2 regions of the Janibacter cremeus genome follow, and region 2 is predicted to be linked to the other one. Evidence: riboswitches for the same ligand, from Rfam matches in the RefSeq annotation. Region 2 holds a riboswitch; the other holds the start of a gene.
The links. Region 2 has a riboswitch for cyclic di-AMP ahead of O9K63_RS11550 (NlpC/P60 family protein). Riboswitches for the same ligand answer to the same signal wherever they lie in the genome.
Positions count from the first base shown of each region.

Region 1: another riboswitch for cyclic di-AMP. It lies ahead of O9K63_RS14545 (C40 family peptidase); the one in region 2 lies ahead of O9K63_RS11550 (NlpC/P60 family protein).

Region 1 covers NZ_CP115184.1:3,044,844-3,048,235, forward strand. Annotated here, with positions in the region: gene O9K63_RS14535 (MFS transporter) at 1-556, shown strand, start outside; gene O9K63_RS14540 (metal-dependent transcriptional regulator) at 553-1,278, shown strand; cyclic di-AMP (ydaO/yuaA leader) riboswitch at 1,411-1,584, shown strand; gene O9K63_RS14545 (C40 family peptidase) at 1,586-2,464, shown strand; gene mnhG (monovalent cation/H(+) antiporter subunit G) at 2,745-3,098, opposite strand; gene O9K63_RS14555 (monovalent cation/H+ antiporter complex subunit F) at 3,095-3,361, opposite strand; gene O9K63_RS14560 (Na+/H+ antiporter subunit E) at 3,358-3,392, opposite strand, start outside.
Region 2 covers NZ_CP115184.1:2,443,967-2,447,358, reverse strand. Annotated here, with positions in the region: gene O9K63_RS11555 (GTP pyrophosphokinase) at 1-217, opposite strand, end outside; gene O9K63_RS11550 (NlpC/P60 family protein) at 357-1,358, opposite strand; cyclic di-AMP (ydaO/yuaA leader) riboswitch at 1,356-1,518, opposite strand; gene O9K63_RS16795 (GNAT family N-acetyltransferase) at 1,757-2,710, shown strand; gene O9K63_RS11535 (NAD(P)-dependent alcohol dehydrogenase) at 2,832-3,392, shown strand, end outside.

The DNA of each region.
Region 1 (3,392 bases), 600 kb from region 2:
CGCCCTGCGCGCCGCCCGGCTCGTGGTCCTCCCGCTGTGGGCGATCCACATCGGGCTCGACGGCGTGGACTCCTCGCAGATCTTCGTCGTGGCCGGCGTCGCGGAGCTCTTCCTCGTCTACCCGGGCGGGTGGGCGATGGATCGTCTGGGCCGGGTCTGGGTCGTGACCGGGCTGCTGGTCATCGTCTCCGGCTCCTTCCTCGTGCTGCCCGTGGCGGAGACGAAGGGGGCGCTCCTCGCCGTCGCTCTCGTCATGGCCATCGGCAACGGCCTCGGTGCGGGGATCGTCATGACCCTCGGGGCGGACGCCGCTCCGCGGCAGGACCGGGCCCAGTTCCTCGGGGCGTGGCGGCTCATGGGGGAGGCCGGGAACGCGAGCGGGTCGCTCGGGCTGAGCGCCGTCACCGCGCTGGTCTCCCTGCCCGCAGCGGCCGTCTCGCTCGGGGTCGTCGGTCTCGCCGGTCTGGGGTGGGCGAGAGTGTTCATCTCCCGGGCCGATCGGGAGCGGGTGGGCGGCCCCGCGGACGGGCCCGGACGCTGGACGGACAAGGCATGATGGAGCCTGTGAAGGATCTCATCGACACCACGGAGATGTACCTCCGCACCATCTTCGAGCTCGAGGAGGAGGGCATCCCCCCGATGCGCGCCCGCATCGCGGAGCGCCTCGGCCACTCGGGACCGACCGTCTCGCAGACGATCGCCCGGATGGAGCGGGACGGACTCGTCAGCCTGGGGGCCAACCGTCAGCTCGTGCTCTCCGAGGAGGGCCAGCAGCTGGCGACGCGCGTGATGCGCAAGCACCGCCTCGCCGAGCGCCTGCTCGTCGACATCATCGGCCTGGAGTGGGAGCACGTCCATGACGAGGCCTGCCGGTGGGAGCACGTGATGAGCGAGCGGGTGGAGCGCAAGATCCTCGGGATCCTGCCCGACCACCGCGAGTCCCCCTACGGGACCCCGATCCCGGGGCTGGACGAGCTGCTCAGCGGCGAGGACGAGGTCGACGACTACCTGGAGGGCATGACGAGCCTGAGCGAGGCGGTGGAGTCGGACCCGGTCGGGGACTTCCGGGTGCGCCGGATCGGTGAGCCGGCCCAGGTGGACACCGACGCCCTGACCCTGCTCACCGAGGCCCAGCTGCGGCCCGGGGTGGTCGTCCAGGTCTCGCTCGACGACGAGGACCGGATCCTCGTCCAGCGCGACGGCGCGGACGTCGCCGACGCCGTGGCGCTGCCCCGCGAAGTCGCCGACCACGTCTTCGTCGAGGCCGTCGCGCGGTGACTCCTGACCGCGTCCGGTACCTTCCGTGACCTTGGCGTGACATCCCCGTGATCTCCATGTACGGTCGGGGCGTCCGCCTCCCCTGGGCGGATCCGTCGAGCGGCGCCGAGTCCTGCCACCGCGACTGACGGGCTTTGACGAACACCGCTTGGCAGGAGCGGGGGACCCACACCGGGGCATCGCAGATGCTCCTCGGGGTGAAGTCCCGCGGAGACGGGTCACCACGGTGATCCGCCGCCACGGGGCCGGGCCGCACCTCTGGCCCGAACCCGACAGCTGACCTCGTAGGCGGGAGAGGTAGACAACTGTGTCCCACAACGTCGGGCGCCACCGCGCCCCCGGTCGCTACAACCCGGCCACCGAGCTCGGCCAGATCATCACCGACGCCGGCACGCCGCTGGCCAAGGGATCGGCCGTCGTCGCCGCCTCCGGTGGCCTCGTGGCCGCGATCGCCATCCCCGCGCAGGCGAGCCCCGTCGACACGGAGCCCGCGCCGCAGGCCGTCAGCGCCGTGCAGGCCAACGCCTCCGACCGGGCCGCCACGGCGCTCGAGCAGACCGCGGCCGTGACCGCCCCCGCGGCGAAGGCCTCCGAGAAGGCCACCAAGTCCTTCGGCAAGGTCGCCGTCGAGCCCGTCGCCAAGCCGACCGGCCCCACCGAGGCGGAGCTGCGCGAGCGTGCGGAGCGCGCCGCTGAGCGCGAGGCCGCGGAGCGTGAGCAGGAGGCTGCTGCCGAGCAGGCTGCCCAGGAGCAGGCCGAGGAGCGCCAGGAGTCGGCCCCGAGCCGCTCGCAGGAGCGTCAGGCCCCGGCGCAGGCCTCGTCCGAGCCGAGTGCCCCGGCTGCGCCCGCCCCGTCCTCCGGTGGCGTCATCGACATCGCCAAGCAGTACATCGGCACGCCCTACGTCTACGGCGGCAGCACCCCCTCCGGCTTCGACTGCTCCGGCTTCACCCAGTACGTCTTCGGCAAGGCGGGGATCTCCCTCCCGCGCACGACCGAGGCGCAGCGTCAGATGGCCACCCCGGTGTCCGACCCGCAGCCGGGCGACCTCGTCTTCTTCGGCGCGCCCGCGTACCACATGGGCATCTACGTCGGTGACGGGATGATGATCGACTCCCCGCGCAGCGGCAAGTCCGTCAGCATCCGACCGGTCTTCAGCGGCGTCTCCGGCTACGGCCGCGTCTGATCGACCTCAGCGAAGGGGACGAAGGGAGACTCTCCCTTCGCCCCCTTCGTCATGTCCCGGGGTGACCGGACGCCAGCGCGGACGAAGGAAAGCGATCGCCCTTGGCGCGACGTCCGCACGACCGGTTGCGTCCCCGCACCGATGCACGGTGCGGACGTCGGCCTGAGTCGGGCGACCCCTTCCCTTCGTCCGCTCGGATCAGGTGGTCACCTCGTGCGATGCGGAAGTCGCACCAGCTGACGACCTGACGTGGCGGTTGCTCCCTTCGACCACTCCGAGATCACCGCTGCATGCGGCGGTACGCCTCGCCGAGCTCGTCGATGTGCAGGAGGTCGTCCTCGGTGACGCCACTGCGGTAGCCCGAGCGGCCGAGCATGTGGGCGGCGACGGGGGCGGTCAGGCCCTGGGCGCCGATGACGATGAGCAGCGTGGCCACGGCGGCCCAGGTGCGCACCGTCAGGGCCAGTCCCAGCAGGATCAGCAGCAGTCCGAGGGTCTGCGGCTTCGTCGCGGAGTGCATCCGGGCGAAGAGGTCGGGCAGGCGGACCAGGCCGACGGCGCCGATGAAGGCGAGCAGCGCGCCGAGCAGCAGCGAGATCGCCCCGGCGATGTCGAAGAGGGTGGTCCAGGTCATTCCACGTCCTCCTTCCGGCCCATGAAGCGGGCCACGGACACCGAGCCGACGAAGCCGGTGAGACTGAAGACGACGAGGATCGGCAAGGCCGCCGCGTCCCCGCTGCGCACGATCTGGGTGGCGAGGATGCCGGTGACGATGACGATGATGACGTCGAGGCACAGGGCCCGGTCGAGGTTGGTCGGGCCGAGGGCGACGCGGGTCAGGGTCAGGCCGGACGCGGCGAGGAGCAGCCCCATGGCGAGGCCGAGGATGATGTTCATGCGTCCTCCTTGGCGGTGGTCTCGCCCATGA
Region 2 (3,392 bases):
CCTTTGCGATGATGCTCTCGGGACTCTTCAGCCGGCTCGAGATGTGCTCGATCGGATTGTCCTGGTGCAGCTCGGTGAACTCCTCGCGCAGGATGTCCAGCCGGGTGGCCACCTGCTCCATGCCGAAGCGGTAGCCGAGCATCATCCGGGTGAAGTCCTCGCGGATCCGGGCGAAGTGCCGCACGGACTCATCGGACAGCTCGGGTATCCCGCTCATGTCGTCTCCGCAGCCTCGGTGTGCATCGCTCACCACCCTAGAGCGCCCCGAAGAGGGGGCCCCACCGCCTCCGCCCGGTTACGGCGGTCCCACGACGAAGGGCCCCGACCGTGGTGGTCGGGGCCCTTCGTGGGGTGGATCAGACGCGACCGTAGGTCACGTTCGAGGTCCAGATCGCGCGCTTGGAGACCGGCACGCGGGAGTTGCCGGAGTCGTACATCATGCCGTTCCCGGCGTAGATGCCCATGTGGTACGCGGGGGCCCCGAAGAAGACGAGGTCACCCGGCTGCGGCGAGGAGACGCGCGTGGCGGCCTGGCGCTGCTGCTCGGCCGTGCGCGGCAGGGAGATGCCGTGCTGGGCGAAGACGTACTGGGTGAAGCCGGAGCAGTCGAAGCCGGAGGGGGTCGTGCCGCCGTACCGGTACGCGATGCCGACGAGGCCCGCCGCGGTGTCGAGGACCGAGCTGTTGCTGGAGATCGCGGTGCGGGTGGCGGTGCGCGAGGCGCGGGTGGGCGAGGACGAGGAGGATCCCTGCAGGCCCATGGCCGAGCCGGTGCGCGGGCCGACGACGCCGTCGACGGCCAGGCCGTTGTCGGCCTGGAAGCGCTTGACGCCCGAGAGCGTCGCGGGGCCGAAGACGCCGTCGACGCCGGTGCCGACGGCCCGCTGGACCTCGCGGACGAGGGAGCCGCGGTCGCCGTAGCGGACGACGCCGGTGAAGTTCGAGGTGCTGCTCGCGGCGCGGGTCGAGGTGCTGGAGGTCGAGCCGCCCAGACCCATCTCCGAGCCGGTGCGCGGGCCGACGACGCCGTCGACGGCCAGGCCGTTGTCGGCCTGGTAGTCCTTGACGGCCGAGAGCGTCGCGGGGCCGAAGATGCCGTCGACGCTCGTGCCGACGACGCGCTGGATCTGGCGCACCACGGAGCCGCGGTCGCCGTACCCGACGATGTCGGAGAAGGCGCTCGTCGTGCTCGTGACCGACGGCGCGCTCACGGTGGCCGGTGCCGCGGAAGCGGTGCCGGTGGTGAGCAGGGCGGGGGCCGTGAGACCGAGCGCTGCGGCGGCGGCGACGCTCAAGCCGGTCTTGCGGAGGGTGGGCTGCTGCGGCGCGCGGTGGCGACCGGCATAGAACTGAGTCATCGTGCTCTCCTGCGCCTGCGGGGTTAGCTGTCGGGTTGGGATGGAGACATCCCGTCCGTGGCCCGGGTGTCCGGGCCGGAAGGACTTCACCCCGAGGCCTGTCGGCCAGAGGTCCTGGGTCCCCCGTTCCTGCCACTTCCTGTTTGCGCAGATCCGATCTGGGTGGCAGGACTCGGCGACCAGAGCGGTCCACCGCTGGATGCGGTGGCGAGGACGAGACTAGCCCATCAGGACACGAAATGGTCACGGTGGTGTCAAGAATTCTGAACGCCGCGTTCAGGTAACGGTCAGGTTCGCTCGGGATGCGCTATGTCAGGGGACTCGGGGCCGTCAGCGGCTGGCGGAACCCCCGGCTGCGGAGGTGACCGATCGCCCCTCCGGCGGGCATCCTGAACGCCGTGCCCACCCCCTTCCTCCCGATCCGCACCGAGCGCCTGAGCCTGCGATCCCACGCCGCGTCCGACCTCGACGCCCTGCTGGCCTACTACTCGATCCCCGACGTCGCGCGCTACCTCCTGACCCACCCGTGGTCGCGGGAGTCGGGTCGCGAGGACCTCGCCAAGCGCCTCGCGCGCACCGGTATCGAGGCGCCGACGCGCGCCCTCGCCCTCGTCGTCGAGCACGAGGGCCGGGTCATCGGCGACGTCGCCCTGTGGGCCACCGACGAGACCGGGGCGAAGGGGGAGATCGGCTGGACCTTCCACCCGGAGGTCGCGGGGCGCGGCTTCGCGACGGAGGCGGCGGCCGCGGTCCTCGAGGCCGGCTTCACCCACTACGGGATGCACCGCATCGCCGCGCAGATGGACGCGCGCAACACCCGCTCGGCAGCCCTGTGCGAGCGCCTCGGGATGCACCTGGAGGCGCGGAGCCGGCAGGACTGGTGGAGCAAGGGGGAGTGGACCGACTCCCTCGTCTACGCCGCCCTGGCGTCGGACCGCCCGCGCGGGGCCGGAGACGCGATCGTCGTCAGCGCCGTCGTCCTCGCCGACGCGGACGGGCACGTGCTCACCGTCCGCAAGCGGGGGACGACCTCCTTCATGCACCCGGGCGGCAAGCCCGAGGCGGGCGAGAGGCCGGAGCAGTGCGCGGTGCGCGAGGTCGAGGAGGAGCTGGGGCTGGTGCTCGAGCCGGAGCTGCTCGACCTCGTCGCGGTGCACCGCACCGCGGCCGCCAACGAGGCCGGCCGTCCGCTCCTCGCCAGTGTCTTCAGCCACCCGCACCTGAGGGGGCGCTCCCGGCCGGAGGTGGTGCCGGCGGCCGAGATCGAGGAGGTGCGCTGGCTCGACCCGGCCGCCGACCTGCCCGACGACGCCGCGCCGCTGCTGCGGCTGCTGGTCGCGCCCGACGCCTGACGCAGATTCGCCTGTCCTAGCCTGTGGTGGTCCACGCCACACCCGACACATGGTTTGCCGATGACGCGGGTGAGGGGTTGACTGGGCAGGATCCCCCTTCGTCCACGAGAGGAGCGCACCCGTGCGCACCGTGAAGGCCTGGGCGGCCCCCTCCGCCACCGAGCCCCTGTCCCCGACGACCATCGAGCGCCGCGACCTCGGCGAGCACGACGTGCTCATCGAGATCGCCTACGCCGGCATCTGCCACAGCGACATCCACACCGCCCGCAGCGAGTGGGGCGAGGCGCCCTACCCCCTCGTCGTCGGCCACGAGATCGCCGGGACCGTCGCCGAGGTCGGCTCCGCGGTGACCAGCCACGCCGTCGGGGACCGCGTCGGCGTCGGCTGCCTGGTCAACTCCTGCGGTGAGTGCGACGCCTGCAAGGCGGGGAACCAGCAGTACTGCCCGCAGCAGATCGGCACCTACGCCGCGACCGACCGCGACGGCACGGTCACCCAGGGCGGGTACTCGACGCACGTCGTCGTCACCGAGGACTTCGTGCTGCGCATCCCCGACGGCCTGGAGCTCGACGTCGCCGCGCCGCTGCTGTGCGCTGGCATCACCACCTGGTCGCCGCTGCGCCGCTGGCACGTCGGCGAGGGCACGAAGGTCGCCGTCGTCGGCCTCGGCGGGCTCGGCCAC